One region of the Paenibacillus mucilaginosus 3016 genome, then DNA from elsewhere that is predicted to be linked to it. Evidence: riboswitches for the same ligand, from Rfam matches in the RefSeq annotation. Region 1 holds a riboswitch; the other holds the start of a gene.
What was found. A riboswitch is a leader RNA that binds a small molecule or an ion and turns the genes downstream of it on or off. The one in region 1 is predicted to bind cobalamin.

Region 1 (15,648 bases):
CAGCCCCCCGCTGTAATCGAGCGTGAGCGGCACGGGCAGTCTCGACAAAAATTGAAAAGCGGCCGCAGCCGCCCCTCCTATCCCGCGTATGTAATCCCAAGCAGTACGCACAGCAATCCCCCCGCCGCCAGATAGCTTTACCTTATACAAAAGACCGACCGTGCGCAGAATATCACCGCGCTCGCGGGTTCTCAGCGGCCAGCCCATCCGGGCCCGCTCGCTCGTCCGCCCGTGGTAGACGTTGACACCGCCGAGCTCGATGCCGAGCGCCCCGGCCACGGCCGACTCCGGGATCCCGCTGTTCGGGCTCGGATGCAGCCGGGCGAAGACCCGGACGGCCTTCGCCGCCCGTGCTGCGGAGAGCCCGGGCGTCAGCCCGGCCGCCGCCACCAGCAGCCCGCCCGTCAGCCGGGCGGGAAGCCAGTTCAGCACATCGTCCCACCGCGCGGAGGCCCAGCCAAAATGCAGGTACTTGTCATTTTTGTACCCGACCATGGAATCCAGCGTATTCGATGCCCGGTACAGCATCGCCAGTGGGGCCCCTCCGAGCAGGGCGAACACCAGCGGCGAGATGAACGCGTCCACGATGTTCTCGGCCACGGTCTCGACCGTCGCCCGCGTAATCTCCGGCTCCTCCAGCCGAGTCGTATCCCGGCCGACGATATAGCCGACATACTTGCGGGCCTCCTCCAAGTTCCCCGTGCAGAGCGGCCGGTAGACGAGCATGGCGGCATCCTTCAGGCCTTTGACCGCGATCGTCGTGGAGACGAACCAAGCGGACGCCGCATAGCCGAGCCAAGGATGAACGGCTTCCGCCGCCCGGCAGACCGCCCACACGGCAGCGTAGGCTGCCGCTATCGTCGTCAGTGTAAGCGCCAGACCTCGCAAACGGAGCTTCAACGGTTCTGCGCCGCCGTCGCCGCCTGGCGTCCGGTACAGCCCCCGCTCCAGCAGGCGGATCAGCCGGCCTATCCACACGACCGGATGCGTCAGCCACTTCCACTGCGGATCGCCGATCACCCAGTCGATGACGACCGCAGCCAGCGCGACCGCCAGTATTTCCTGCAAACCGTATTGAAGCACGTGCGTCCCCCATCTTTCTTATCCGTTGGCTTCGCGTACCGCCGGACCTAGATTCCTGAGCTGCCGGCTGCCCGGTCTCTCCGTTAATTACTCGGGATAGGCCAGCGCCTTGAGCTCCAGCGGAATCCCCGAGGTCACAAGGAACACCTGGTCCGCCGACCGGGCCAGACGCTGGTTCATCCGGCCCGAGAGATCGCGGAAGATCCGGCCGAGCTTATACTCGGGCACGAGACCGTACCCGACCTCGTTGGTCACGAGAATCACCGGCCGTTCGGCTCTCTCGAAGGCCCGGGCGAGCTCTTCGATCTTCTCCTCGAGCAGGCGCTGCGCGTCCGGCTCCTGCTCCAGCCGGAGCAGCCAGTTCGACAGCCACAGGGTCAGGCAGTCGACCAGGACGACCGGCTCGCGCGCTTCCTGCAGCAGGGCGCTCAGCACGTAGGGCTCCTCCGCCGTCGTCCACGGGAAAGCCTGCGCCTCCCGGCTCTGCCGGTGCAGGGCAATGCGCTCGCGCATCTCATCGTCGTACGCCTGCGACGTGGCGATGTAGAGCCCCCGCGCACCCAGCCGCGCCGCATGGCGCTCGGCGAAGCCGCTCTTGCCGCTGCGCGCGCCCCCGGTGACGAGCACCCGCAGCGGGCGTACCGCTTCCCGCGCCCCGCTCATGCCCCGGCCGGCGTCTCCCCGGCCGCCTGCGACACGCCGGCCGAGCCGAAGGTCGCCATCTCGCGCATGAGCTTTAGGGAGGCCTCCACCAGCGGGAACGCCAGTACCGCGCCGGTGCCTTCGCCCAGCCGCATATCCAGCTGGAGCATCGGCGCAAGGCCAAGCTCCTGCAGCAGCCGGGCATGCCCCCTCTCCTCCGAGAGATGCGAGGCGATCATGAAGTCCCGGCTCAGCGGAGCCAGCCGGGCGGCAATCAGCGCCGCCGCCGAGGAGATGAAGCCGTCGATCACGACGGGAATCCGCCGGGACGCCGCACCGAGGATCACACCGGCCAGCCCCGCAATCTCCAGGCCGCCGACCTTCGCCAGCACATCGAGCGGATCGTTCGGGTCCGGCCGGTTGACGGCGATCGCCCGGCGGATGACCTCCTGCTTATGCCGCAGGCGGGCATCGTCGATACCGGTGCCGCGTCCTGTGACCGCTGCCGGCTCTTCGCCGGTCAGCACGCTGAGCAGGGCGCTGCTCGCCGTCGTGTTGCCGATGCCCATCTCGCCGGTCGCCAGCAGGCCGAAGCCTTCATCCGCCAGCCCGCGGGCGATCTCGATGCCGGTCCGGATGGCCTCCACGGCCTCTTCCCGCGTCATGGCCGGGCCCTCGGCCATATTGGCCGTCCCCCACCGCACCTTGTGCGAACGGAGCAGCGGATGGGACAGCATGGCATTCACGCCGATGTCGACGCAGACGACTTCGGCGCCGGTCTGGCGGGAGAGCACGTTCACGGCCGCCCCGCCGCCAAGGAAGTTCAGCACCATCTGCGGCGTAACCTCCGCAGGGAAGGCGCTGACTCCTTCCGCGCAGACGCCGTGATCGGCCGCCATGACGACGACCGCCTTGCGGCCGAGCTCCGGCAGCGCTTCGCCGCGGATGCCCGCGACCTGCTGCGCCACCGCCTCGAGCCGCCCCAGGCTTCCCGGAGGCTTCGTAAGCTCGTCCAGACGCCTCGCCGCTTCCGCCGCCGCTCTCTCATCCAGCGGGCCGATACCCGCCAATATGTTCCCAAGTTCCTGTTCACTCATGCCCCATTCGGTCCCTTCCAAGCAGTATTTGCGGCACGCCGCTGTCCGGATGCGGCAGCACGTAGGGTCTTGTGCCATAGACCTCCTCAAGCCCTGCCGGCTGCAGCACCTGCTCCGGCGTGCCGATCGCGCGGATCCGCCCTTCCTGGAGGAGCAGCAGCCGGTCGCAGAACATCGAAGCGAGATTGAGATCATGCAGCACCGAGACGACGGTCATGCCGTTCTCTTCCTTCCACCGGTCGATCCGCTCGAGCATCTCCAGCTGATAACCGATATCGAGGAAGGTCGTCGGCTCGTCGAGCAGCAGCAGCCTCGGCTCCTGGGCCAGGGCCCGGCCGAGCGCCACACGCTGCCTTTCCCCGCCGCTGAGTGCATCCACCGTGCGCTCCTGCAGCTCCTCCAGCTTCAGCCAGGAGAGAATCCGCTCCACGAGAGCGGAGCGGTCCTCCCTCTCACTCCCCCAGCCAGTTCTGATAAGGATAGCGTCCCATCTCCACGATCTCCCTGACCGTGAAGCCCAGGGGAGGAAGCGCATCCTAGCGGAAGGACGGCCAGCAGCCGGGCCAGCGCCTTGCGGGAATACCCGGCAAGCGGCTGCCCATCCAGCTCGATGCTCCCTTGATCCGGCGCCTCCACGCCCGAGAGCAGATGCAGCAGCGTCGACTTGCCGCTGCCGTTCGGGCCCAGGATGCCGAGCCATTCGCCCTGCCGGACCTCCAGGTCGATCTCCCGGAGCACGATCCGCGCTCCGAACCTTTTGCCCAGCCCCCTTACCTTCATCCCGGCCATGGCCGTCCCTCCCTTCTTTGATGTATCTGACTTCACTTCATTTCACTTCATCATCAATATCTGCATTCCAAATTTTTACTGAACCCTACATTCACCCAGTCCAGCTTCCCCGGTCCCTGTCCCAAGCTCACCTGTTACTCCCTCAGCGCCTGCTTGCGCCGGCGGAGCAGATAAGCGAAGAACGGTGCGCCCATGAATGCCGTAACGACGCCAAGCGGAATCTCCGTCGGGGACAGCAGGGTCCGGGCCAGCGTGTCGGCCCACAGCATGTAGACCGCCCCTCCGACAAGGGAGAGCGGAAGCAGCAGCCGGTAATCCGGCCCCGCCAGCAGGCGCAGCAGATGCGGTACGAGCAGGCCGACGAACGCCACCACACCGGACACGGAGACTGCTCCGGCCGTGAGCAGGGTGGAAGCCGCCAGTACCGTAAGCTTCGCCCGCTCCACATCCACGCCCAGGTGGGCCGCCTGCCGTTCGCCGAGGGCAAACAGATTCAGCGCACTGCCGTAGGCCATCAGCACGGCTGCGCCCAGGCAGACGTAGGGCAGCAGAACCATCGAGTATGACCAGCCGCGCATCACCAGGCTGCCCATCATCCAGAAGATAATCTCGTTGATCACCTCATCGGACATCGCTACCATGAAGGATACGATGGCACCGAGGAACGCCTGCATCACGACACCTGCGAGCAGCACCGTCTCCATCCGGAGCCTGCCCCCCGTCCGGGCGAGAGCCAGCACCGCATAGAGCGTCAGACTCCCCGTCACAAAAGCCGCCGCAGGAATCGTCCACTCTCCAAACAGCGCATACTGCAGGCCGAAGAGGATCAAGAACGCCGCGCCCACCGAGGCGCCCGAGGAGACGCCGAGCGTATACGGATCGGCCAGCGGATTGCGCAGCACGCCCTGAAACCCCGCTCCGGCAAGCGCCAGCGCCGCCCCGACCAGACAGCCGAGCACCATGCGGGGCAGCCTCACCTTCCAGATGATCTGCTCGTGGGCCGTCGTCCACGGAACGGTTGCGCCGTCAGACCCGCCTCCCGTCAGCCCGTGCAGCAGAATGCCCCATACATGGCGAAAAGGCACGTGAACCGTGCCGATCGACATCGCTGCGGTGGCCGACAGCAGGAGAAGGAGCAGCGCTCCCCCGACCCACAGCGCGAGCCTCCGTCTCATTTTATTTCACCCGTTCCGGGTAAATGCCCTTGGCAATCTCAAGCAGCCCCCTCGGTAATGCGCGGACCCGGACGGGACGTTGTATCCTTGTCGACTCCAGCCAGCTTGTTATTCTTCACGGCATCAATCTTCTCCCAGCCGCTGCGGGCGCGGATGATCTCATCGAGCTTCTTGCCGGACTTGTCGTCGATGAGATTCCTCGGATACAGAATCACCTGCGGGTTGTCCACGATAACCTTCTCTTCATTAATCTTCATGTAGCCCTTCTCCCCGGCGGCCACGTTCACCCCTCCGGAGAGGGTGATGAGCTCGTCCAGGAATTCACCGGAACCCACCGTCCAGCCCGGCGAGAATTCAATCAGCACCCGGCGCTTCTCCTCCGGCTTCAGATCCTTCACGGCCTGAACCACCTGCTCCCGCTCGCTCTTCATCTTGTCCACAACCTTCTGCGCCTGCTCCTGACGGTCGAAGATCCTGCCCATCGTCAGAATATTAGCGATCACGTCGTCTACGGTCTTCGGCTCCACCTTGAACAGATTCACCTTCAGCTCACGCAGCTTGTTCACCGTGTCGTTCTTCATGGATACTCCGCTGACGACCACATCCGCCCCGGAGCCGATCAGCGCCTCTTCATTCGGCTTCATGATGCTGCCGAGCTTCGGTTTCGCCTTCGCTTCCGCCGGATAGTCGCAGAAATCCGATACGCCGACCACCTTGTCCCCGAGTCCCAGCGCGAACAGAATTTCCGTTTCACTCGGCGAGGTCGATGCCACCCGCTCGGGCGCCTTCTCGAAGGTAAACTCCTTGCCCGTCGCGTCCGTTATCTTCAGCGGATAGACCGTCCGCTTCGCTGCTGTGCCTTCGCTCCCGCCTGTGCCGCTCTCCGCCTTCGGCGGCTCCGCCAGCTCTCCCTGGCCCGGTACGGGCGCTGCCGATTGGCCGCAGGCGGTAAGTGTACCCGCCAGCGCCAGACTCAGCACCGTCCCCATCAGTTTTCTTCTCCACGCTTTCATCTGTCCACTTCCTAACCCCATATTTATTGGGAATCCTGGCTGCAGCCCTATTCCAAGAATGCCAAAAAGCCCTCCGCCGCGGAATCGCTTCCGAGCAGAGGGCAGCCCTTATCGCACCGCCGAACGCCCTGCAGGGTCCGCAAGGGACGCAGGGGGCCGCCGGGGCAGGAGAAGGTCTGCCCTTTTTCCTCGAAAGGGCGACAACGCCAAGGTCCGGGCAGGTTTCCTGACTTACGGGGCCGGCCGAAGAATACGGACCGGCGGCGCTCCGCCTTCCCGCACGCCTTCCGGCGCGCAGTGGCTGTATGGAGCTTACCCCGATGACAGTGGCGGGACCGTGCCGGATTCACACCGGCTTCCCTTTTAACCTGAGCGGCCTCCTCTTGCGGCTCGGCCCCCAGGCACCCGGACTGCGGACGGCCGCCGTGATCCGGCAGCCGTGTGTTCACTTCGTACAAGTCGAATTGCGCTTACTTCACGGCAATCTGCTTCATGACCTGCTTGGCCTTCTCCTTGTCCGGCGCATTCACCGGAATGAAGGCATATAGATCCTTGCCGTTCAGGTTCAAATCCTTGAACCAGGCCGATTCCTCCATCGGAATCACGTACAGGTGTTTCTCCTTCTTCCCGTTCTCCTCGATCTCAAGGACACCGTTCGGAAAATCCTCCGGCTTCGCCACATCATCCAGCGGGATGAAAGCCTGCTGGTTCTTCAACGACTCCAGCTGGTCGCCCGGCAGCACGTGAATCCCGTGATCCCCCGCAGCGATCTCCACAATCATCTTCTCCATGCTGAAAACCGGCGTTGCCAATACCTGGACCGTCGGCGCCGTCCCAAGCTTCGCCTGAAGCGAAGCCTGCAGCTTCTCCGACGCTTCGCTCGGAATCCCCTTCGAAGACATCATGAAAACCGTCACATCCGCCTTCGGCCCTCCGCCGCATCCGGCCAGAATCACCACAAGCAGCAGCGCAAGCAGCCACTTCCTTCTCATGAACTTCATGCTCCCTTCACGCACCTTGGAAACCCCGTTCTTCTATCATGCTATCTTATCATAAAGAAGCCGCGGCTTTCAAAGCTTCCCTGTCCTTACACGGCAAAAAAGAAGCCGGTCATGACCGGCTTCTCCGAAATCCCTGCATATATTCGTTAATCTTTATATCCAGCTCCATGCTGATCTCAACCACGCGGGAGGATGTAAGGCTGTTTCCGCTTTGAACAAGCTGCTCCATCTCCTGCCTCAGCCGGTAGATATCATCTTCCAGTGTTGAAGCCGCGGAACCCTTTTTGCGTTTGCCAAAGATCCACTTGGACTTCTCCTCGCTCTCGCGTATCCAACCAAGATTGAAGTTCTGCCGAAGCTGGTATTCCGGAAATGCCATTCCTTATCCCTCCCAACCTTCTAGTATCTTAGTCCTTAGACGGATAGTTCCATAAATGATTAATATAGAAAACTTCCATACTTCTAAGATACCAGTTATTGGGGAAATTGAAAATGACTTTTTTGTCGAATTTAGAGATTTTTCATAAATTTTCCTATTCTATCGATCGCTTCGAGCAGCTGCGAAACCGAATAAGCATAGGAGCAGCGGACAAAGCCCTCTCCGCCGATGCCGAAGACCTGCCCCGGCACCACTGCGACCTTGGCCTCAAACAGGCAGCGCTCCGCAAATTCCGCCGAGCTGAGGCCCGTGGCTTGAATCGACGGGAACGCATAGAACGCGCCCTGCGGCTCGTGGCACTGAAGACCGATCTCCCGGAAGCCCTGGACGACCAGACGGCGCCGCTGGTTGTAGGACTCGACCATGCGGTCCTTCTCTTCCATCCCGTTCCTCAGCGCCTCAAGTGCGGCCACCTGGCCCATCGAAGGAGCGCACATCACCGTATATTGGTGAATTTTGGTCATGGCGGAGATGATGTCCCGGTGTCCGCAGGCATAGCCCATCCGCCAGCCGGTCATCGCGAAGGCCTTGGAGAAGCCACTGACGAGCACCGTGCGGTCGCGCATCCCCGGGATGGAAGCAAACGACACGTGCTTCCGGTCATACGTCAGCTCCGCATAGATTTCGTCGGATATCACGATAAGATCGTGCTCTTCGACGACTTTGGCGATCGGCAGCCAATCCTCGTAGGTCATTATGCCCCCGGTAGGATTGCTCGGATAGCACAGAATGAGAATCTTCGAGCGCGGCGTAATGGCATTCTTCAGCGACTCCGCCGTCAGCTTGAACTGGTCCTTGGCGAACGTCTCTATGCCGACCGGCACCCCGCCGCCGATCGCGGTAATCGGGTTGTAGGAGACATAGCACGGCTCCGGAATCAGAATCTCGTCTCCCGGCGTGACAAGAGCCCGCAGGGCCAGGTCGATCGCTTCACTGCCGCCCACCGTCACCAGCACCTCATCGGCCGGCTCATACGGCGTCTGGAACGATTCGTACAAATATTCGGCGATGGCCTCCCGCAGCTCCGGCAGACCGGAGTTCGGGGTGTACTTGGTGTTGCCGCGTTCGAGGGAATACACACAGGCTTCCCTGACGTGCCACGGCGTGCTGAAATCGGGCTCGCCCACGCCAAGGGAGATAATGTCCTTGCGTCCGCTCGCAAGGTCAAAGAACTTCCGGATGCCCGATGGCGGAATATCGCGTACGAGCGGTGCCAGATAACGGCTCATCGATTGGTTCTGGGTTTCCCCCGTTTGCTGTTTCGGCTCAATCATCGTTCCATCGTCCTTTACGGCGAGATTAACAGACGGTGGTCATCTTCGTGATCTTCGAAGGTGATGCCGTCCTGTTTGTATTTTTTGAGGATAAAATGCGTCTTGGTCGACAGCACGCGGTCGATCGGCGACAGCTTGTTGGAGACAAAGGAGGCCACTTCCTTGAGCGTCTTGCCTTCGATCTCGACGAGCAGATCGTACGCGCCCGACATGAGATAAACGGATTTTACTTCAGGATATAAGTAAATGCGCTCCGCAATCGCATCGAAGCCGCGGCCGCGCTCGGGAGTAATCTGCACTTCAATCAGCGCCGTAACCTTCTCATCGTCGACCTTCGCCCAATTGACGACCGTCGCGTACTTCACGATGATATGTTCTTCCTCCAGCTCGCGAATCGCTTGCGCCACTTCCGCCTCGGGCGCGGCGAGCATCGTTGCGATCAGCGCAGGGGTGCGGCGCGCATCTTCTTTTAATAACTCAATGATCTTCAGCTTGAACTGCTCCATGGCTTGGGGTCCTCCTACGGCCTTCAGGTTGTGCCGGATTCTTAGGGATCCGGCAAAAGGTTATTCCTCCATATTACACCTACGCCGCACCTTTTTGCAAAGCAAAAATAACCCTGGCAGCCGGTGCCAACGCTGCGGGCCGCTCCTGTGCAGAGGAAGCCGCGGGCCTCCCGGGAACAGCAAAAAAGCAGCCCCTGTAGACAACAGGAAGCTGCGGTGATGTCGGGTTCTATTATAAGGCGGCAGGGATCAGCGGCACATGCGGCGGGCGGAGAGAAGCTTGCGCATGCTCGACTCGATCTCCCGGCCGGAATAGCTCGGAAGTAGCGTGCATTCGAAGCTGCCGGCTTCCGCGCCGGTGTCCACGAGACGGCCGACACCGATCAGCCTTCCGCAGTCATAGGCGGCAATGACACGCCCGCTGCGGTCCGCTTCGGGCTCCTCCAGATGCGGCTGTACCCCCGCTTCGACAGCCAGGTCATCCATCAGCCGGCGCAGCTGCGCTTCTTCCGGCCGTTCGTTATGCAGTGCGATCTTCATCTAAAGTTCCCTTCCTCTCTTCATGGATCCTTCGTTCCGTTTGGATACTCATTATTATACACATAACTGAATAAATATGCAACAAAGTCCGTCGATTTACACTCGTAACCTTTGAGCAGGTCAATGATTCATCCCGCAGCCTGTTCATCCCGGTAACCACCCGCCGCTTACTCTCCTATTCTTATTCGGCTCTGCTTGCCTATGTTCCCCCAAAAGATAGAGGCCTGCCCCTGTTCGGGCAGGCCCATCTTCTTATGGGGCCGGCAGCGAACGCGCCCCTTCTTCGGGGAACCGCCCCCCGTCTTACACAAAAATATCCATGCTCAGGTAGCGCTCTCCCGTATCCGGCGCAATGCACAGCACGCGCTTGCCCGGACCGAGCTTCCGCGCCACCTGCATGCCCGTCCACACGGTGGCACCGGCCGAAGGCCCCACGAGGATGCCCTCCTGCCGCGCCAGCTCCCGCGTCGTCTGCAGCGCATCTTCATCCGATACCTGAACGATCTCGTCGTACACCTCCGTGTTCAGGATCGGCGGAACGAAGCCGGGGCTTGTGCCGACCAGCTTGTGGGGGCCCGGCTGTCCGCCCGAGAGGACGGGCGAGCCCTTCGGCTCCACCACGGAGATCAGGATGCCCGGCAGCTTCTCCCGAAGCACTTCGCCGGTTCCCGTGATCGTGCCGCCCGTCCCCGAGGAGGCGACGAAGGCATCGAGCCGCCCTTCCATCTGCTCGATAATCTCCAGCGCGGTCGTCTCCCGGTGGATATCCGGATTCGCCGGATTCTCGAACTGCTGCGGGATGAAGGCGTTCGGGATCTGTGCCTGCAGCTCCTTCGCGCGTCGGATTGCCCCCGGCATCCGCTCCGCCGCCGGCGTCAGCACGACTTCCGCGCCGTAGGCCTTGAGCAGGTTGATCCTCTCCTTCGTCATGTTATCCGGCATGACGAGAATTGCCTTGTACCCCTTGGCCGCCGCGTTCATGGCGAGGCCGATGCCCGTGTTCCCGCTCGTCGGCTCGATGATCGTCGCCCCGGGCAGCAGCCGGCCGTCCTTCTCCGCCTGGGCGATCAGATTATAGGCCGCCCGGTCCTTGACGCTGCCGCTCGGATTGAAATACTCCAGCTTCACGTACAGCTCGGCGGCATCGCCGCCAAGCAGCCGCGAGATCCGCACCGCCGGCGTATCCCCGATCAGCTCCGTAATGCTGTTCACCATTCTCCTGCTCTTGGTCCCCATGGCCATCACGCCTCCTCTATATCCAGCCCGCCTGCCGGGCCTGCCTTTTCTCTGGCTGCTGCTTTCCCCCTCATTGTAGTATTCCGCCCGGGATTGTCAAGCTGATCTCTTCCGGAGGTACAGCCCAAAAACGGACCGCCTCCCCTTGGGGGTGACGATCCGTCTCCGATCAACGCAAGGCTTACGCCGTCTTCCTCACTTGACCCGCCTTGCTTGCCTTGCTCATCCAATACCAGGCCAGCAGCGGCGAGCTGCCGAGGGCCAGCAGCAGCCAATTGAGGGCGGCCGGCGACTGGGTCAGGCTCACGACAACGATGAAGACAGTGGTCCCGAGCAGACGGCCGCCGTTCAGGGCGAGCTCGCGCAGCACGATATACTCTTCCCTCCGCTTCGCGCTCTCCTCGTCGCTGCCGATCCGGTCGAACACGATGGACGTCATCGGAATCCCGTAGAGCGGGTAGAAGATCGCCGCGCCGATCCCGAAGATGAGCAGCGTGGTGAAGTTCACGCGCCAGAAGAAGGGCAGGATGATCAGCACGAGCATCGCCGCGCCGATCAGCATGGCCTTGCGGCGGGAACCCGGCTTCAGCAGCCGGCCCGCCACAAGGAAGCTCAGCAGGGCGACGGCGGAGGTTACCAGCGAGAAGTTGCCGAGGCTCATCTCGCTGCCCGTATGGACAAAGACGAGCAGGGCGATCATGAAGCCGAAGACGCCTTCGCGCGCGCCTTGCGCCATCAACGCGAGCCCGATCGTCCTCCAGGCCGCGTCCTTCCGCAGACAGCGCCAGGTCAGGAACCATTCGTACGTCCCCGAGGACTTGCGCTTCTTGAGGAAGAACGACACGATGACGCCCACCAGGAACACCGCCAGCGACAGGGTAAAGATCAGCCGGTACCCCTGCGCGGCCTGAAGGCGGACGATGAGGAAGCCCGAGATCCAGGGGGCCACCATGCCGATGAAGGAGCCGACCAGTCCCGCCCAGCCGTTGAATTTGTCCCGGGTATCGGGCCCCGTCACCTCGAAATAGACGACATTGAAGGCGATCCAGAAGAGGCCCGACGACATGCCGATCACCATGCCCAGCGGCACGAACCAGTCGGCGGCCCGGTCTCCGAACCAGAGGACGAGGGTATAGAACAGCGCAGCGACCGCTACGCCGGCCCTCAGGCAGTTCATTTTGTTATGCTCCTTGACCCACTTGCCGGCGATCCAGAACGTGAGGGCCATCGTCAGATGAGTCACGAGGGTGAACCAGCCGATGAGCGAGAAGTCACCCTTGGATTTCCACAAGTAAACGTTGACGAACGTCCCCGACAGGGCATTGGCGGCGGCGAACAGCCCGTTCACCGTCAGAAGGAGCTTCGCCTGCGCTTCGAGCGGCGCGCTTCGGCCCTTGCGTTTCGGAGCGCCTCCCCCTGCGGGGTCTCCCTTCTCCGTGCGGGGAACCCCCTGCCACGCCGGGTATTTCATCACAGCGGGTGCGGAGGGGCTTTTTACCCATTCATGGGGAAAATGTCTCGAACCGGAATGCATGCTCTCACCTATGAAATGGAATGTGGTGCCTGTGTCTAGTTAAGCTTCCCTATCCGGCAAATTCCATGAGTCCTTCCCCCAAATTGAACACAAAAAAGAAACCGGAGGCGCAGCCGCGCTCCGGTTTCTTCTCATCTATGCTTTCGCGCTGCCCTTCAGCTGTTCGATCATGGCCAGCCGGTCCGCTTCGGACAGATGCTGCTCGAGCTTGAAGCACGAAGGACACGTATACAGGTCCAGCGTGAACGACGCAGCCACCAGCGGCTTCGCCAGCACTTCGTGAATGAACGGCTGGAATCCCGCCGGTGCGGGCTGCGTGCCGACCTTCAGCATGAAGCTTCGGCACGAGGAGCATTCGGGGGCGATCTCCTGCGTATCGAGCACACTCTGTACGCCTTCCTCATAATCATCCATAGCTTCCGCATCTTCGTCCAAGAGTCCGAAATCTTCATCTTCTTCATCATCGAACATGATATGCTGGCCGGTTCCTTTGACCTTGAGGTTAATGCTCCGGTACTCCCCAAGCTCATTGAAGCAGTGCGGACAGGATTCCTCCGGTCCGATCTCCGGATCCCATACGATCTCCGTCTGGCACCACGGGCAGATCACGTCATTACTTTGCGACAATCGTCATTCCTCCTTGGACGGCTCCCACAGCCGCGGACGCATCATGCCTGAATTCAGGCATGATTAATAAAATAGTATACGCCTACGCCGAAAAAAACAAGCGCAAGCGCTAACAATGTACCCCATAAATACTTCACCTGCCAAACTACCCTCCCTTGCCCGCTCCGCAGGCCGATCCATTAGGTGACGCAGGCTCCGATGACATAAGACAGCGATATGGATATCATCATCGAGATCAGGCCCACGGCCCGGTTGTCATTCTTGATCTGCTCGTCAATCTTGAAGTAAGGCGTCAGGAATTCGAAGATAAAATAAGCCGCGAGCAGCAGCACGAAGCCGTAGCCGGCCCACACGAGCGAAGCCAGAATCGAATCGTTGTTCAGGATCGCAAACCGGAACAGGTTGCAGATCCCGAAGATTTTGCCTCCGGTCGCCATGGCCACGGCCACATTGCCGTTCTTGATTTCCTCCCAATCCTTATACTTCGTGACCAGCTCGAATACCGCCAGGAACACGATCAGCGCCAAGACGGCCACCGAGAAATAAGCAAGCGTCTCCACGTAAGGATTGCCCATCATCCAATCCATTTGTTCGTTCATGGACCGTATTCACCCGCCCTTTCGCCCTACGATTGATCTTCCTGCCTTAACAGCCGAAGAGACTGAAGGAATAGACTCCTCCAGTCTCCGGTCTCCCCTGCCGTGATTTACGGCTGGTTCTTGGAAGCGATCTTCGCCTTCAGGGCCGCCAGTTCGTCCTCCACACCGTCATCCTTGCCGAGGGCGCTGAGCTCGTCATCGAGCGTGCGGTCCTTCGAACGAAGCTCATTGCTCGCTTCCGCCTCGGCTTCGAGCTGCAGCACCTTCTCGCTCATGCGGTCGAAGCCCTTCGCCGCGTTGTCCGTGCCGAAGCCCGACATCGCCTGGTTGATGTGCTTCTGTGCTCTGGCGGCTTCCGCCCGGGCAACGAGCAGGTCCTTCTTGTTCTTCATCTTGCCGAACTCGTCTTTCATCTCGGCAAGCTGGGCCCGCAGCCGGTCGGCGTTGCCCTTGGCCGTTTCGTACTGCTTCTTCATCTCGTCGAAGCGGGTCTGGTGCTCCTTCTTGTCCTGCAGCGCGCGGCGCGCCAGATCCTCGTTGCCGGCCTCCAGCGCCTTGACCGCCTGCTGCTCCCGCTTCTGCACCATTTCCTCGGCTTCCTCGTACTGGGCCTTGAACTTCTTCTCGATGGCAATCTGCTTGGCGACGGCAATCTCCGCCTCCTGAATATCCGCTTCCATATCCCGAAGGAACTGGTTCAGCATCTTCACCGGGTCTTCCGCTTTGTCGAGCATGTCATTGATGGCTGCCATCGTCAGATCGCGAAACCTTTTGAAAATTCCCATTGCCTGAGCCCTCCCTGATTTGCAAGTTTTACTTGTATTAATCACTTTTGCGGGTTCAAGAAACACGACGGGGTATCTATGGCTCATTACGAGTACGGACGGGTCATCGTTTCAAAAAGGTGTTCATGCCGGGCGGATGCTGTGGAAACGGCCCTTGCAGGGGGCAAGAGATGGGAGGCTCTACTTCAGCTCCGCCACCGTCACTCCGGCGCCGCCCTCATTATAATTGCCCATACGGTAGCTCTTCACGTGCTTGTGCTTGCGAAGATATTCCTGGATGCCGGCGCGCAGCACGCCGGTGCCCTTGCCGTGAATAATGTACACCTGGCCGAAGTTCGCGAGGTACGACTCGTCGAGGAACCGGTCCACCTCGATCATCGCCTCTTCCACGTTCGCCCCGCGCAGATCGAGCTCCATCTTGGCATTCTCGTCGCGGGTACGCTTGAGGGAGGACGTCGCCTTGGGCGGCTCCGCCTTCTTCTGGGGCGCCTGCTTCACGAGCTCGAGATCGGCCTTGTTCACCTTCATCTTCAGGATGCCGAGCTGCACGGTGTACTCCTGGGCATTCACGACATCCACGACATGGCCGCGCTGGCCGAGATTCGTCACGAGCACCTCGTCGCCGGGACCGATCGTCTCGGGCTTCTTCTTCGGCAGCTGGCTCACCTGCTTCGAGCGCAGCTCCGGCGCGGCATCGTTAAGCTTCTTCTTCAGCTCGCTGAGCTTGTGGTCCTTGACGCCGCCGGCCTCTTCGCGCTGCAGCCTCCGCAGCTCCGCGATAACCTCCTCGGCTTCCCGGCGCGCCTTCGCCACCGCTTCGCGGCCCTCGCGCTCGGCCTTCTCAAGCAGCTTGTCGCGCTGCTCCTCGAACCGGTGCCGTTCGGCGTTCAGCTTCTCCCGGAGCGTCTCGACCTCGCGGCGCAGCTCCTGGGCCGTCGCCCGCTCGGCTTCCGCCTGGATCGTGTTCTGCTCGAGCGTTGCGATCATCGACTCGACGCGCTGCTCCTCCTCGCCCACCTGGCCGCGGGCGTTCTCGATGATCGACCGCGACAGGCCGAGGCGCTCGGCGATCGCAAACGCGTTGCTTCGGCCCGGCACGCCCACGAGCAGCCGGTAGGTCGGCCGCAGCGTCTGCACGTCGAACTCCATGCTCGCATTGATGACGCCCTGCCGGTCGTAGGCATAAGCCTTCAGCTCCGTGTAGTGCGTCGTGGCCACGATGCGGCAGCCCATGCGGTGCATGTAGTCCAGGATCGAGATCGCGAGCGCCGAGCCTTCGGCCGGGTCGGTTCCCGCCCCGAGCTCATC
Region 2 (15,648 bases), 2.3 Mb from region 1:
CGTCGATTTGCCGCTTCCGCTGGGTCCGCCCAGCCCGACGACCTCGCCCGGGCCGATCCGGCAGTCCAGTCTGCGGAAGAGCAGCCCGCCCCGGACATAGCCGTAGGCCAGCCCCGTCCCCTGCAGGCCGGCGGCGGCCGGTCCGGGGGCCTCCGCTTTCAACCGAACGTCAGGCTCATGTCGCATGGACGCACCTCACCGTTCCGCCCCGCAGCTCCCGCAGCGGAGGCCGTTCCTGCCCGCAGGCGGTGTCCGCCTGACCGCAGCGCGGGGCAAAGGCACAGCCGGGAGGCAGCTCGCCGGCCGCCGGCTGGAAGCCCGGCAGCGGAGTGAAGCCGCTGCCCGGGAGCGCCCGCCATAAGGCCCGCGTGTACGGGTGGCGCAGCGCCTCCCCCCGGCCGGCGAACTCGGCGGCGGCCGCCGTCTCCACCACGGTGCCGGAGTAGAGCACCGCCACCCGGTCCGCCACCGTCAGCGCGGACTCGATGTCGTGCGTGATGAGCATGACCCCGCAGCCCCCGTCCGCCAGCTCCCGAAGCCGTCCAAGCGCCTCCCTCACCGCTTCGCTGTCGAGCCCCGGGGTCGGCTCGTCGGCGATGACAAGCCCGGCGCCGCCGGCCGTGGCCGCCGCCAGGAGCACGCGCCTCGCCATCCCGCCGGAGAGCTGGAACGGGAAGAGCTTCTCCACCGCCTCGGCCAGGCGGTACCGGCGGAAGAGGCTGCGCTGGACCGCGGCCGGATCCCCCTCGTTCACGCCGTAGCGGACCTGCCGTCCGGCCTGCAGCAGGGGATCCAGGAACGTGACGGACTGCGGGACCAGCGCTATCTCCCGACCGCGGACCGCCGCCTGCCTCGCCGGCGTCAGCTCCTCCCCCCGGAACCGGAGGGTGCCGGTGACCTTCGTCTGGCGGGGCAGAATGCCGAGAACCGCATGGGCCAGCAGACTCTTGCCCGACCCGCTGGAGCCGACCACCGCCAAGATCTCTCCTGTCCCAACGCTCAGGCTCAGCCCCTGCACGGGGGTCAGCTCTTTCCGAGAGCCCAGCCCCCTGCCGGGCGCCGGGAAGCGGATGGTCAAGTTTTCCACCTGGAGCAATGCCGTCATTTCCTTCCTCTCCTTCTTTTCACTTTCATGAGAAGCGCCCAAAACAAGGGTGTACGCCCCCATTTGGGGCTCCGCTCTTGTCCGGCTCTACTCCTGCCTGCCCGGCAGATCGGCAAGCTGCCGCAGGGCCTCCCCCAGCCGGCCGAAGGCCAGCACCGTCAGGAGCAGGCAGAGGCCCGGAAACAAGGCGAGCCACCACATCCCCGTCGACAGATGCCGCATGGACTCCGACAGGATGATGCCGATCGCCGGCTCGTGCGGGGACAGGCCCAGGCCGACGAAGGTAACCGCCGCTTCATGGAGGACCGCATGGGGAAAGACCAGCAGCAGCCCTACCAGCAGCTGCGGTACGAGATGCGGCAGCATATGCCGCGTCGCGATCCACCATCTCGAGCGTCCGAGGCGCGCGGACACCTGCACGAATTCGGCCGACCGCAGATAGAGCACTTCCGCCCGGATAACCCGGGAGAGGGACGGCCAGTGCGTCAGGGCCACCCCCACAATGACTCCTTTGGCACCGCCCCCGAGGACAAAGGCGATCAGGATCAGGGCCACCAGATGCGGCACGCTCAGGAACAGATCGACCAGCCACGTGACGAGCCGGTCCGCGGCTCGGCCGCCCGCCGCGGCCAGCAGACCCAGCGCTGCGGCGATCAGGACGCTGACGGCCCCGGCCGTCAAGCCCACCTGGGTGCTGAGCAGCAGCCCCTTGAGCGTACGCGTCAGCATATCCCGGCCGAGCCAATCCGTCCCAAAGGGATGAGCGATGCTTGGAGGCAGGTTGCGCCGGTCCAGCCGGCTCTCCAGCCCGCTGCCGTCCAGAAGCAAGGCCCCCAGGATGAGGAGGACGAGCAGAACGGCCGCCGTAACGGCCCCCGGCCAAGCCCGCTTAGGCTGCCGGTGTATGGGCGCCGAGACAGGATTCTGTGTTCCAGGATTCATCCCTCTCCCCCTTCCCGGAGTCTCGGATCGATCCCGCGGTAAGCCAGCTCTGCGAGCAGGTTGCCGCTGAAGACGAACACGGTGCTGAAGAGCACGATCCCGAGCAGCAGCGGCACATCGCCCCGCAGCCCGGCCTCCACCGTGGCCTGCCCGAGGCCGGGATAGGAGAAGACCTGCTCGGCCAGCACCGCGCCGCCGAACAATTCGCTGAACGAGGCGAACAGCAGCGTCACCGCCGGCAGGGCTACATTGCGCAGCCCATGGCGGAAGAAGAGCCTGAAGCCGTGGTCCCCCCGCGCTCTGGCGAAGAGGATATAGTCGGTGCCGAGCACCTCGAGCAGCTTCTCCCGTGTATGAAGGGCGATGGGCGCAATCCCTACGATGCTCAGGGTCAGTGCAGGGAGAATCATATGGTGAATGCGCTCGGCCAGCGTCACCTCAGAGGCCGGCACTCCCGCAGGCACGCTGAGTCCGACAGGGAACCAGCCCAGCCGGACAGCGAAGAGGAGCAGCAGCAGGAGCCCGAGCCAGAAGGCCGGTGTCGCCGCCAGCGTATAGCAGAACCAGCGGATGAACCGGTCCGTCCAGGTTCCCCGCCGCATGGCGGCCAGCACGCCGGCGCTGAAGCCCAGAGCGCCGGAGAACAGCCAGGCCGTGCCCATCAGCGCGGCCGAGCTCCGGAACCGCTCGGCGATCACCTCGGCCACCGGCTGACGGTAGATCATGGACTCGCCGAGATCGCCGGAGGCCAGCGAGGTCAGCCACTTCGCGAAGCGCTCCGCCGGCGGGCGGTCCAGCCCCCAGTGTGCGGCGATCGCTTCCCGCTGCTCGCTGCCCACCCGCATCAGATCGGCGCCGATATAAGCCTGCACCGGATCCACCGGCGAGATCTCCACAAGCGCGAATGAGATGACACTTACGGTGAGCAGGAGCAGCACCAGCTTCGCCGCCTGCCGCAGCAGCAGAAGCGGCAGGTCGGCCCGAGCCGCCGGCTGCTGCCGGCTCTCCCTTAAGGCTTCCATCGCCAAGCCTCGATGTTCGCCGTCACAGGCCAGCCGTGGCCGTGCGGATGAATCTGCTGCCGCCCGATGTCGAGCCCCTGCTTCACCAGATACAGGTGGTCGAGATTCACCAGCCAGGCCCACGGGGCGTCCCCCCTGCCGCTAAGGCCCGTCGTGCCGTCCCATTGGGCTTTGCGCCAGTATTCCAGCGCTTCATTCTCGCTGCCCGCCCGCAGGGCCTGATTCATATAGGCATCCACGGCGGGATTGCTGTAATAGCCCGGGTTGTAGTAGTCCACGCCGCTGAACCGGCTGCCGTACACATGGTACATCTCCAGCGGGTCATGGCTGCCGAAGCCGAAGAGCACCGCGCTCGCATGCATTTCCTTCTCGATATCGTCCCAGCTCTTGCCATGCACCGTGATGCGGACGCCCAGCCCCTTCAGCATGTCGGCGGACGCGATCGCAAGCGACTGGCGGGTCACGTCGCCGGAGGGGTAGAGCAGGGGGAATTCCGCCTTCAGGCCGCCCTTCTCCCGCACACCGTCTCCGTCGCTGTCCTGCCAGCCTGCAGCCTCGAGCAGCTTCCGGGCCCCCGGCAGGTCCCCGTCGGCCACCACCGCCTCCTTGTTGAACCAGGGAAGCCCGTCATTCAGCGTGTAAGCCGGAGTGCCGTAGCCTTCCAGAATGCCTTCCACCAGCGCCTTGCGGTCAAGCGCCTTGTTGACGGCCTGCCGGATGGCCGGATCGGCCGTAACGTCGTTGCCGATGGGATATCCTTCAGGCGTACGGCCTCCCGACTTCACGAACGGGAACAGGATGCCCCGGTTATCCACGGAATGAACCGCCTCCAGCCGCATGCCGGCCGGCAGCCCTTTGCTGAACGCCGGAGGGACCGACACGATGTCCGCTTGGCCCGCCTTCGCCGCCGCGAAGGCCGCATCCTCGTTCAGGAAGAGGAACGTCAGCTTCTTGAACGACGGTTTGGCCCCGTAGTATTCAGGGTTGAGCTCGGCGATCAGCTGCTGTCCTTTGTCCCACTGCACAAGCTTGTAGGGTCCCGATCCCACCGGCCGCTCCCCGTACGCCGGACCGTGGGCATGCTTCGGTACAATACCCGTGGACACCAGCATCCCCACGAAAGCAGACTGGGGCTCCTTCAAGGTGAACACGACCGTGTAGTCATCCGGTGCGGCCGTCTCCTGCAGATTGCCAAGATCCAGGGCGGCTCCGCTCTTGGCCGCCGTATCGAACGTATACTTCACATCCGCCGCCGTCAGCGGCTTTCCGTCAGAGAAGCGGACGTCCCGGCGCAGCTTGACCGTCCAGACCCGGCCGCCCCCTCCGGTCTCATAGCTCTCCGCGAGATCATTCACGATCTGAAGGTCGCTATCCCGCTTCAGCAGGGTGCTCTGGAACAGCGGTGAGCCGTACCGTCCCCAGCCGGTGGTCGGGTCGAAGCCCGCTTCCGGCTCACCGCCGATCGCCAGCACCAGCTCCTCCTTGGGGAGGGCCCCAGCGCCCTCTCCTGCGGCGGGCACCACAGCCTTGCCGGCCGTACAGCCGGAGAGCATCAGGGCCCCGGCCAGCACAGCCCCCAGGGCCCATTGCCATTGGATTTTCACAACGTCCACCCTCCTTCCACCATCAGGTAATCCGTAACACAAAACGTTTAAATAGTAACACAGATCATGGACAAAGTCATCGCTTTGTGTTACGTTGAGGAGGAAAAGATTAGGTGCCCCGGGATAAGACCGGGGGTAACAGGGAATCGGGTGCAACTCCCGAGCGGTCCCGCCACTGTATTCGGGGAGTCCCGCCCACCCATGTCACTTGATGACGCAAGACATCAGGGAAGACGGGCGAAGATGATGAGCCGAGAGCCAGGAGACCTACCTAATCCGAGCACCCAGATGCCTTCGCGGAGAGGAGAGGTGTACGAGACATGATGCGGCAGGGGCAGCCCGTTGCCGTCTATTGCGACGTACCCGTGACCAATCCCTTGGGATTGGTTTTTTTGTGCATACCTATTTTGACACGGGAGGAATTCAAAAGAACATGCCATCATCCAAACCTGCTGCCACGCTGCTGCTTGTCCTCGGACTCACGGTATACCTGCTGGCCGGCTCACCGCAGTCCGCATACGCCATGCACATCATGGAGGGCTTCCTTCCCCTCGGGTGGACGCTGTTCTGGTGGGCGGCGTTCATTCCGTTCTTCGTGCTGGGGCTCCGGTCCCTGCAGCGGATTACCCGGGAGGCCCCCGAGCTCAAGCTCCTGCTCGGCCTCGCCGGCGCCTTTACGTTCGTGCTGTCGGCTCTCAAGATTCCGTCGGTGACCGGCAGCTCCTCGCATCCTACCGGAACCGGCCTCGGGGCCGTGATGTTCGGCCCGCTGCCCATGAGCGTGCTCGGCTCGATCGTCCTGCTCTTTCAGGCCCTGCTCCTCGCCCACGGCGGGCTGACGACCCTCGGCGCGAACGCCTTTTCCATGGCGGTCGCTGGTCCTATGGCAGGCTATGCGGTGTACCGCTCCCTGTCCCGCGTCTCGGGCCGCCCGAAGCTCTCCATCTTCGCCGCGGCAGCCGCAGCCGATCTCACTACCTACATTGTGACATCCGTTCAGCTGGCCCTCGCTTTCCCTGCCGAAAGCGGCGGGGTCCTCGGCTCGCTGGCCAAATTCGGAGGGATCTTCGCTGTGACACAGGTTCCTCTGGCTGTTACGGAAGGACTGCTCACCGTACTCATCTGGAACTGGCTGCAGGCCCACAGCCCCTCGGAGCTCTCCCTGCTGCAGAGCCGAATGAAAGGAGTCCGTACCCATGACTAATACGGCCAAAAACCTGCTCATCCTGACCGCCGTCATCCTGCTGTCCGCCGTCCCCCTCCTCCTGGTGGAGGGAGACTTCGGCGGTGCGGACGGCGCCGCCGAAGAGCTCATCGGCACCATCGCCCCCGCCTACGTCCCCTGGATCGCCCCTCTGCTGGAGCCCCCGGCCGAGACGGAGAGCATGCTGTTCGCCCTTCAGGCGGCGGCGGGCGCGGGGTTCATCGGCTATGTCTTCGGCTACTTCAAGGGCCGGGCCACCAAAAGCAAGGAGGGCAAGGACGCATCATGATCCGGCAGATCGATACGATTGCCTGCACGAACCGGATGGAGGACGTCTCCCCCCTGTGGAAATCCGGGCTTGCCGCCGCCCTGCTCCTGCTCGCCTACGCCGCACATGGACCGGTCCAGCTGCTGGTCATCCTCTGGATGCTCCGCTGGACCCTCCGCCATGCCGGGGTGCCGCCGCTCTTCTACTTGACGCTCCTCGGCAGCGCCTGTGTGTTCTATGCCGCCAGCCTGCCGGCGCTTCTCATCGAATTCGTACCGTCGGCCACTCTGCCTGCGGCCTCTGACGCCGGCGCCGCAGCAGAGAGCAGGTGGACCCTTCTCTCCCTGCCTTCCTGGACGGTGTATGTAACAGGAAACGGACTCCACACGGCTGCCACCCTGTTCCTGCGGATGCTGGCCGGGCTCTGCTGCATGTTCTTCCTGATGCTGACGACGCCCTTCCCGAAGCTGCTGCTCGTCCTGAGAACCCTGCGGGTGCCATTGCTTGTGATCGAGCTTATGCAGATCACCTACCGGTTCCTCTTCCTGCTGACGGAGACGGCCCAGCAGCTCTATACCGCCCAGCGGGCCAGAGGAGGCCAAACCGGCTTCCGGCGACGGCTGCAGGACACGGCGGCGCTGGTATTCCGCCTCTTCGGCCGGACGATGGAGCGCTACAAAGGCCTGTCCCAAGGCCTTGCCTCACGAGGCTATACGGGGGACATCCTGCCGGCATCCGAGATCGGCAGATTCGTGCCGCCGCGCTTCCGGCGGGAAGGATGGGCGGGGCTGCTCCTGCTCCTCACCGCAGAGGCCGGACTTCGCTGGGGAGGGGGCGCCTGAATGAGCATCTTGCCTGAGCGTGAGCGGAGCAATGTCTCCCCGCCCCTACTGGAAGCACGCGGTCTTGCTTTCAACTACCCGGGCACACGGCAGAATGCGCTGCACGGGCTGACGCTGTCCATTGCCGCCGGACGCAAAACCGCCATCTGCGGCCACAACGGCTCCGGCAAATCAACCTTCCTCCTGCATGCCGTCGGCATTCACCGCCCGGCAGCCGGACAGCTGCTGTGGAAGGGACAGCCGGTCTCCTACCAGCCCTCCGCCCTGCGGGAGTGGCGGCAGCGGGCGGGCCTGGTATTCCAGGATCCCGAGCATCAGCTGATCCTGAACACCCCGTATGAGGACATTACGTACGGGCTGCGGAACGCCGGCATCCCGGAAGCCGAGATCCGCCGGCGCACCGGCGCCATCCTGGAGTCCATGGGGCTCACGGCCCTGGCCGACACGCCGATCCACCACCTGAGCCTCGGCCAGAAGAAGCGCACCGCCCTCGCCGGGGTCCTGGTGCTGGAGCCCGAGCTGCTTCTGCTCGACGAGCCGACGGCCTACCTGGACCCGGCCTCGGAACAGCGGCTGGTCGGTGAGCTTGACCGGATCCACGAGAGCGGCGTGACGGTGGTGATGGCGACGCATGATACGAACCTCGCCTATGCCTGGGCCGACCGGGTGCTCGTGATGGACGGCGGCCGCTGCCTGCTCGAAGGCACGGCGGAGGAGGTCTTCGGCCGCAGGGAAGACCTTCGCTCGATCGGCATCACACTCCCCTGCCTGCTTGAGCTGTGGGAAGCGCTCCCCGCCTCCGTGCGCGGCAGCGCCCCTCCCCCGCGCAGCACCGCGGAGTTCAAGCGGCTCCTGGCCGGCTTCTGACCGGAACCGCTCCACAGCCGGCTTACGCCCCCGATGCAGCCCAAAGAAGCTGACCTCCGCACTCCTGCGGTCGTCAGCTTCTTTTTGGGCATCCCTTTCAATTCAGCTCAGCCGATAATGATCCGGCCTTCCGGATACCGGTACAGCTCCTTCGGCGGCCGGCTCTGCAGCGCAAACGCAAGCGTGACCAGCCCGACCCGTCCGACGAACATCAGCAGGATGATGACGCCCTGTCCGGCCGGCGTAAGCTCCGGTGTCAGTCCCATGCTGAGCCCCACTGTACCGAAGGCGGACGTCGCCTCGAACAGGACGGTCATGAAATCCCGGTCCTGCAGCGTCAGCAGAATCATCGTGGCCGACACAATCACCCCTACGGCGATCAGTGCCATGGTAACCGCCTTCTGGATCAGCCGCTTCGGCATGCGGTACCGGAACAGCACCACATCCTCCTTGCCCGTAAGTACAGCCCTGACGGCCCCTACAAGAAGCGCGAAGGTCGTAATCTTCAACCCGCCTCCCGTCGAGCCCGGAGCCGCCCCGATGAACATCATGATCACCATCATGAACTGGGTGGCGGCATGCAGTCCGGCGATATCCACGGTATTGATCCCCCCCGAGCGCAGGCTGATGGCGTGGAACACGGAGACGAGCAGCTTGTCCTCCAGCGCCATAGGGCCCAGCGTACGCTCATTCGCAAACTCGAATACAAGGAAGATCACCGCACTGGTTAACGTCAGCAGCCCCGACACCGACAGGACCACTTTGCTGTGCAGGGACAGCCTCCTCGTACGCGGATAGTCCACGAGGTCGGACATCACGATAAAGCCGAGTCCTCCCGCCACAATGAGGAACATCGAGACGAAATTGATGCCCACATCATGCACATAGGGAACAAAGCCGCCGATAATCTCGAATCCCGCATTATTGAACAGGGAAACCGCGTGGAATACCCCATAATAGAGAGCCTGTTTCCAGGGCACCTCCTCCGCCCACTGCGCCGCAAAAACAAGGGAAGCCCCCGCTTCCACCGTAAACGCATAGATGAACACTTTGATGATCAGCCGGACAATGCCCTCCACGCTGTCCTGGTTCAGCGATTCCTTGAGCACGAGGCGGTCTCTCAGCGAGATTCGGCGCCGGAGCGCCAGGGCGATCCAGGTTGCCGTAGTCATGAATCCGATCCCGCCCAGCTGGATCATCACGAGAATGACGATCTCCCCGAACAGGGAGAAGGTCCTGCCCGTATCCATCACCACCAGGCCGGTGACACAGGTTGCCGACACGGCGGTGAACAGCGCATCCATCAGCGGGATGCGCTGGCCGCTCTGTGAAGCCGCCGGCAGGGCCAGCAGGAACGTTCCGACCGCGATGATCAGAGCGAAGCCCGCGGCCAGGATGCGCGGCGGAGTAATGAACGATTTGTTTCCAACCAAAGGGCTTCCACCTCCTTCTATTCAGTTGTAGGGATCGCACCGCCCGGCAGCGAGACAACGCTGTTCCGGGGCGGCACGGTCCGTTCCTTTTACAAAATCGGCGACAGCAGCCTCGAGATCGATTCCTTGAAGCGGATCCAGGCGGGTCTGCGCCGGTACTCCTGCAGCGTGAGAATGCGGGACACCGCGATATCCCGGTGGAACGCCTCCGTCAGCTCGCGGCAGATCCCCTCGTCGTAGAGGAAAGCGTTGACTTCAAAGTTCAGCCTGAAGCTGCGCACGTCGATATTCGCCGTTCCGACCGAGGCGGCCTGCCCGTCAACCACCAGCGTCTTCGCATGGATAAAGCCGTTCCCGTAGAGATAAACGGTCGCCCCCGTCTTCAGCAGTTCTCCTATATGAGATAGGGATGCCCAATAGACAAACGGATGATCCGGCTTATCCGGAATCATGATGTTCACCTTCACGCCGGAGAGGGAGGCGATCCGCAGCGCATCCAGAATGCTCGCATCCGGCACGAAATAGGGCGTCTGGATGTAAATCGACTCGGACGCTGAAGAGATCATTTTCAGGTAACCGTTCTTGATATGCTCGAATTCGGTATCGGGCCCGCTCGTCACGATCTGGGCGCCGACGTTCCCCTCGGACCTCAGCGCCGGAAACAGATTCGGCACGTAGATGATATCGTAGTCCCGAGACGCCTGGTTCCAATCCAGGATGAAGCGGATCTGCATCGCATAGACCGCCGGGCCCTGAATGCGGACATGGGTATCCCGCCAATACCCGAACCGCGGATGCAGTCCCAGGTATTCGTCCCCTACATTGAAGCCGCCGACATACCCCGTCGTTCCGTCGATAATGACCAGCTTGCGGTGGTTCCGGTAGTTCATCCGGAAGTTGATGAGACGGAATCGGGATGGAAAAAAGGCCTCCACTTCCCCGCCGGCCTGCCGGAATTCGCGGAAGAACGCCCGGCCGAGGTTCCTCGAGCCCAGCTCGTCATACAGCACGCGGACCTTAAGCCCCTCATTCGCCTTCTTCGTCAGGGCGCGGATCAGCCGCCGGCCAAGCTCATCGTTCTGAATGATGTAATACTGGAGATGGATATACTCCCGCGCCTCCGCGATATCCCGGAAGAGCCGTTCGAACTTCTCCCGGCCGTCGGTGAACAGGTCCACCCGGTTCTCTTCCGTGAGCAGCGCCTGATTGTTGATCAGATGCATGTAGATCAGGTCCCGGTTCGCCCGGGCCGCTTCGCTCCTGAATTCGAATTCCCGCCTGCTCATCCGGGCCAGCTGCTCCCCGACAATCTCGTCGATCCCCAGCTTGTTCAGGTCGTCCCATTGAAACAGGCGGTGCCTTCTGAAATTCTGGGCGAAGAACAGGTAGAGAATGAAGCCCAGCAGGGGAACGAAGAACAGGACGAGCAGCCATGCCCAGGTCGATCCCACATCGCGTCTTTCCTTGAAGATGACGACGACCGCCGAGACCATATTAAGTACAAACACCAAGCCGAGCAGTACGGAAGGAAGGTTCATGGTCAGCCTCCTGCATTTATGACGCCTACTCTGTAGTATACCACGCCCTGCCGTCGGTTCCAGTTCTTGCTAGGCAGCCCGTGGGCTTTCCGGTATAATGTAATCCGGTTCAACTACTGACCCAAGGTTAAAAAGGGGGCCGCTTCACTATGCTCGCAAACCTGCTGCGGTCCGGACGAGACCGTACCACCCTGTTCCTCAGGGAGTACCACCCTATCGTCCACGTGCTGCTCCTCGGCACGATTATGGCCCGGGTCGCTTCCTCCATGAGCATGCCTTTCCTTGCGATCTACCTGGCCAAGCAGTCGGGCCTCAGCCCCCTGCTTATCGGCGCCATTATCGGCCTCGGCTCGCTGGCCGGCACGATCGGCGGCTTCGTCGGCGGCGCACTATCCGACCGTTTCGGCCGCAAGAGCATTCTCATGGCCGCCCTGCTGGCATGGGCGGCGGTCTTCACCGGCTTCGCGCTGGCCAAGGCGCCGCTGGCCTTCATGCTGCTCAATATTCTGAACGGCCTCGCCCGTTCGCTCTATGAGCCGGTGTCCCAGGCGCTGATGGCGGACATCACGCCGCCGGAGAAGCGGCTGAACATGTTCTCGCTGCGCTACCTGGCCATCAATATCGGCGTGGCCATCGGCCCGCTGCTTGGCGCCTATGCCGGGGCGGCGCAGGCCTGGCTGCCGTTTCTGCTCACCGGCCTCATCTATCTCCTCTACGCGGCCGCACTGTATGTGCTGCTGCAGACCTTCGGCATCCGCCGGATCGAAGGGGAGCGCCGCAGCCCGGTGACGGTCCGTTCGGCATGGCGCGTCATCACCCGGGATACTGTCTTCCGCTATTATATCGCCGCTTCCGTCATCGGCGCGCTCAGCTACTCCCAGATGATGGTGACCCTCTCCCAGTACGTGGAAGGCAAGGTCGCCGAGGGTGCCGCGCTGTTTGCCCTGCTCATGACCCTGAATGCCGTCACGGTCGTCGCACTGCAGGTGCCGCTCACCCGCCTGTTTCAGCCGAGAGGCCCGCTCCTGACCATTACGGCCGGGACGCTCCTGTTCGCCCTCGGAGATGTGGGCTACGCGCTCGCAGGCTCCTGGTGGGCGTTCATGTTCTCCATGTTCCTCTTCACGCTCGGGGAGATCCTCACCTACCCGGCCGGGAACGTGCTGATCGACAAGCTTGCGCCCGAGGAGATGAGGGGGACCTACTACGGCGCCCAGTCGTTCTCCGGACTCGGACACTTCATCGGGCCGGTCCTTGGAGGCTTCCTGCTGACGGCTTACGGGGGAGAGACCCTCTTCGCGCTGATGGCCGCTGTGACGCTGGGCGGCCTTGTCTTCTACTGGCGGGGATACCGGCTGTTCGAAGCCGCCCGAAGAGAGCAGGCCGACTGATCCGCTTCTTCTCTCTTCGGACGGCAGGAACGCCAAAAACCAACCGGAGGCTGGTAGCCGGTTGGTTTTTGGCGCGTTGTGCGTGCCGCCAAGCGATCGGGCTGAGGGAAGACGCCCATGCCTGGGTGGGCCGCACAGCCTCATGCCAGCATGGTGCGGCACGCCTCCGCGCAGGAGAGGCAGGCTTCGGCACAGCGCCGGCAGTGGGCATGATCGTGCCTGCGGCATTCCTCCGCGCAGGCTTCGCAGGCCTGCGCACAGAGCCGGCAGACGTCCATGGCGTACGAAGCGCTCATGGACATCGCCTGCGCGGCGAAAGCGCAGAGCTCCGCGCACTCCCGGTCGAGCCGGATGCATTCCTTCATCATCGCGGCATGCTCTTCCTCCAGACAGGCGTAATAACAGTGGTTGCACGCCTGCATGCAGCGGATGCATTCTTCAATACACGCATGGAACCGCTCGTGTGACATGGGTCAGCCTCCTTCGGAAAGGTAGTCCCTATTCCTTACCCTTCCGGCAGGCCTGCTACACGGCATCCGACCTGTTCGTGCATCAGTGATGCATTCCCTCATGCCCGCCGGCGCCTGCAGCGTCCGCCTTCGGCGTCTCTGCCGGCGTGCGTGCTTCGGACGCTGCCCCGGCTGCACTTCCCGCGCCATGCGCTCCATGGCCCTCGCCGGACTCCGATACGATCTCGAGCATCGTATCGATCTCGCCCTGCGCCGCGGCGCTCAGCACATCCTCGCCGCCCGTGAGCCACGCATGGTTGTACGGCCCCTCGGTCGGCGACTTCTTGAACTTCGGCTGCAGGGACATCACATACTGGTGCACGCTCTCCGGCATCTTCTCCTTGTCCGTCCAGAGCAGGGGCGCATGCTTGCCCAGATGTGAGAACGGTGCCGCCGCCAGCGCCAGCCCGGGCGCCGCCTTGCTCACGAAGGAGAAGTTATGCCCAGGTGTCGTAATCCCCCAGCCAAAATCGGTGGCCGGATCCTTGTACTTCGCGAAGGCGACGGCGTTCTCATACGGATCGTTCCCTGCGATCCGGACGACCCTGCCGTACTGGCCGAGCTCCTGCTCCACCTTCGCGGACACGACCGATTCGGGACCGAGAATGTACACGTTCGCCTTGCCGCCGCGGGCCTTCAGGGCGTCTGCGGTCTCCTGCGGGACCTCATCCTTCTTCACATAGAGCAGCGGCTCCGGCATATGGGCGATCCAGTTCACAGCCGGCATCGTGTACTCCTGGCTGTCCATCGAACCGACGATCACCGATGGGGGAACCTCCTTCGTCACCTTCGAATAGTACGCATCGATGGCCTTCGCGACGGCAGCCGGCGTACCGCCCGGGATCTTGTCCGTCTTGAACCCCAGCCCCTTCACCTGCTCCTCCACCTTGGCCTCCAGGTCACCGACCAGCACCACCTGAATGCCGCCGTTCATCTCTACACCGGCAGGCTTCAGCCGCTTCAGCTCATTGAGCGTAACCTCCGGGATGCCGTCCTTCTTCACGAACAGCACAGGCCCGTTGTTCGGATGATGAATCAGGTCCGCACTGGCCAGCGCCGTCTGCCACTCGTCCGCATTCGCCAGGACGATGCCGCCCGGCCGGTTCGCGTCACCGGTCGCCGGCCAGAGGGTTCGGGAGACGAGCACCGCGGCTTCCGCCGGATCGCTTGTGTTGATCCGCGTCGTGTTCTTGGAAGCAATCCAGGGCTGTCCGGTGCTTGCCGGAGCCGCGGCGCCCTGCTGCCCCGTGTTCCCCATGTTATGCCCCTCATGCTGCGAGGCCGAATCCGCCGCCTTCAGGCACCCCGTCAGCACCAATACCGCCGCGGCCGTCATCATCCCTGCCTGGAGCATCCTTTTCATGATTTTCATCCTCTCCCTCAAGTTTATTTACCGTCTGCTGCCTGTCCTTCTTCGGCGATCTGCGTCCAGGTGGCTCCTCCGTCCGAAGTCACGTAGACATTCTTCTTCTCCGTGGTGTAAGCCGCTTTCTTCGGGTCGGCAGGGTTCGCCGAGATATACGTGATCGCCTCCCCTGCGGAAGCGGGCTTCCAGCTCTCGGCCTGCCCGGTGCCGGGGTTGACCTTCCTCAGCTCCACCGCCCCCGTGCTCCCGATGAGCAGTTCCCCCTGATCCGTGAACGTCAGCGCGCTTGCCGGCTTCGGATCGAGCTGCGCGTAGGTCTGTCCGTAGTCGCGGGATACATAGGTGCCTGCCGTTGTCCCGATGGCTGAGATCTTATCGTCGGACGGATGAACCGCCAGCGACGTGATCTGACCGGATACGCCCGCCATGGCAGCAGGCGTCCAGGTCTTTCCTTCGTCCCTGCTGTAGAACAAGCCCTGCTGCTTCATCTTCGAATTCGGCTCCGGGTTCAGCGCATACAGGGTATGCGTCCGGTAGCTTACCGCCATGCCGTGCAGATCGACTTCGCCTTCCAGAGCCAATACGGTAATGGATTGGCCCTCATCCGTGCTCCGGATCAGGCCGAGCGGATTCTTGTACCGCGTTCCCTCCGCCGGGTGGCCGCTGCTGTAGAATCCGTTGTCGGCCGCCGAGAAGCCCATATAATCATGCTTGTCGCCCGGTGCGTCGCTCCATGCCCCGCCTGCATAGATCTTGATGCCGTTATGTACCGGGATATAGAGCCGCTCCCCGTCCCGGGAATAGCCCAGTCCGTGAATATGCAGGAAGGCCGTACCTTCCGCCGCCTCATGCTCGTGGGCTCCGTGTTCTTCTGCCGCCGGCTTTTTGGCACAGGCGGTGACGCCGGCCGACATGGCAGCCGCCAGCGCCAGGATGATGATCTTTTTCAGAATGGCTCCTCCTTTCGTAGTCAGGTATGTTCCTGTCCTTCCGTTCTCCAGACCCAGTATACCGTTCACTTTTGAAGATCCTGTGTAGAACGGCTTGGCTCCTGTGAAGTCTCTTTCTTCCGCGGCAGCCGGATATGAAAGACGGCCCCTTGGCCGTTCTCCGCCCACACTTGTCCGCCGTGTGCCGCAACCAGCCTCTTGACGATCGTAAGACCCAGCCCGCTGCCTCCGGTTCTCCGGCTGCGCGACTTTTCGCCCCTGTACAGCCGCTCGAAAATATAAGGCAGATCCTCCTCCGGAATCCCGGTACCGGTGTCTTCCACCCTCAGATGAATGGAAGGCTTCCCATGAACAAAGCTCTCTTCGGCATGGACACGGACGGCTCCCCCCGGCGGGGTAAAGGCCAGCGCATTGGACAGCAGATTGACCAGAATCTGGGTGATCCGGCCCCGGTCCGCTTCCAGCTTCAGGTCCGCAGGACAGCTGAGGGAGAGCTCGACCTTCTTCTCCAGATAAGCCGCAGACACCAGCTCCACCCCGTTGGCAAGGAGGTAATGCAGATTCTCGTCCCTGCACTCCATCCGGAACTCCGGCGACTCCATATACG

Region 2: linked by a shared signal. The riboswitch ahead of PM3016_RS05175 (energy-coupling factor ABC transporter permease) and the one ahead of PM3016_RS31380 (ABC transporter substrate-binding protein) in region 1 are both predicted to bind cobalamin.

What each region holds. Positions count from the first base shown of each region.
Region 1 is NC_016935.1:7,567,296-7,582,943, forward strand. Features, by position in the region: gene cobS (adenosylcobinamide-GDP ribazoletransferase) at 1-111, opposite strand, end outside; partial or broken gene cbiB (adenosylcobinamide-phosphate synthase CbiB) at 78-1,083, opposite strand; gene cobU (bifunctional adenosylcobinamide kinase/adenosylcobinamide-phosphate guanylyltransferase) at 1,171-1,746, opposite strand; gene cobT (nicotinate-nucleotide--dimethylbenzimidazole phosphoribosyltransferase) at 1,743-2,822, opposite strand; partial or broken gene PM3016_RS40975 (ABC transporter ATP-binding protein) at 2,815-3,611, opposite strand; gene PM3016_RS31375 (FecCD family ABC transporter permease) at 3,746-4,786, opposite strand; gene PM3016_RS31380 (ABC transporter substrate-binding protein) at 4,825-5,799, opposite strand; cobalamin riboswitch at 5,999-6,223, opposite strand; gene PM3016_RS31385 (hypothetical protein) at 6,270-6,791, opposite strand; gene PM3016_RS31390 (aspartyl-phosphate phosphatase Spo0E family protein) at 6,910-7,179, opposite strand; gene PM3016_RS31395 (aminotransferase class I/II-fold pyridoxal phosphate-dependent enzyme) at 7,311-8,513, opposite strand; gene PM3016_RS31400 (Lrp/AsnC family transcriptional regulator) at 8,528-9,019, opposite strand; gene PM3016_RS31405 (hypothetical protein) at 9,269-9,559, opposite strand; gene cysK (cysteine synthase A) at 9,863-10,795, opposite strand; gene PM3016_RS31415 (MFS transporter) at 10,977-12,266, opposite strand; gene PM3016_RS31420 (hypothetical protein) at 12,465-12,956, opposite strand; gene PM3016_RS31425 (DUF350 domain-containing protein) at 13,136-13,555, opposite strand; gene PM3016_RS31430 (PspA/IM30 family protein) at 13,663-14,340, opposite strand; gene PM3016_RS31435 (endonuclease MutS2) at 14,521-15,648, opposite strand, start outside.
Region 2 is NC_016935.1:1,134,061-1,149,708, reverse strand. Features, by position in the region: partial or broken gene PM3016_RS05200 (ABC transporter ATP-binding protein) at 1-186, opposite strand, end outside; gene PM3016_RS05195 (oligopeptide/dipeptide ABC transporter ATP-binding protein) at 176-1,105, opposite strand; gene PM3016_RS05190 (ABC transporter permease) at 1,193-2,047, opposite strand; gene PM3016_RS05185 (ABC transporter permease) at 2,044-3,069, opposite strand; gene PM3016_RS05180 (ABC transporter substrate-binding protein) at 3,057-4,673, opposite strand; cobalamin riboswitch at 4,768-4,962, shown strand; gene PM3016_RS05175 (energy-coupling factor ABC transporter permease) at 5,107-5,877, shown strand; gene PM3016_RS05170 (energy-coupling factor ABC transporter substrate-binding protein) at 5,870-6,166, shown strand; gene cbiQ (cobalt ECF transporter T component CbiQ) at 6,163-6,987, shown strand; gene PM3016_RS05160 (energy-coupling factor ABC transporter ATP-binding protein) at 6,988-7,854, shown strand; gene PM3016_RS05155 (TrkH family potassium uptake protein) at 7,962-9,287, opposite strand; gene cls (cardiolipin synthase) at 9,377-10,825, opposite strand; gene PM3016_RS05145 (MDR family MFS transporter) at 10,975-12,216, shown strand; gene PM3016_RS05140 (four-helix bundle copper-binding protein) at 12,357-12,686, opposite strand; gene PM3016_RS05135 (cell wall-binding repeat-containing protein) at 12,769-14,097, opposite strand; gene PM3016_RS05130 (F510_1955 family glycosylhydrolase) at 14,112-15,110, opposite strand; gene PM3016_RS05125 (sensor histidine kinase) at 15,107-15,648, opposite strand, start outside.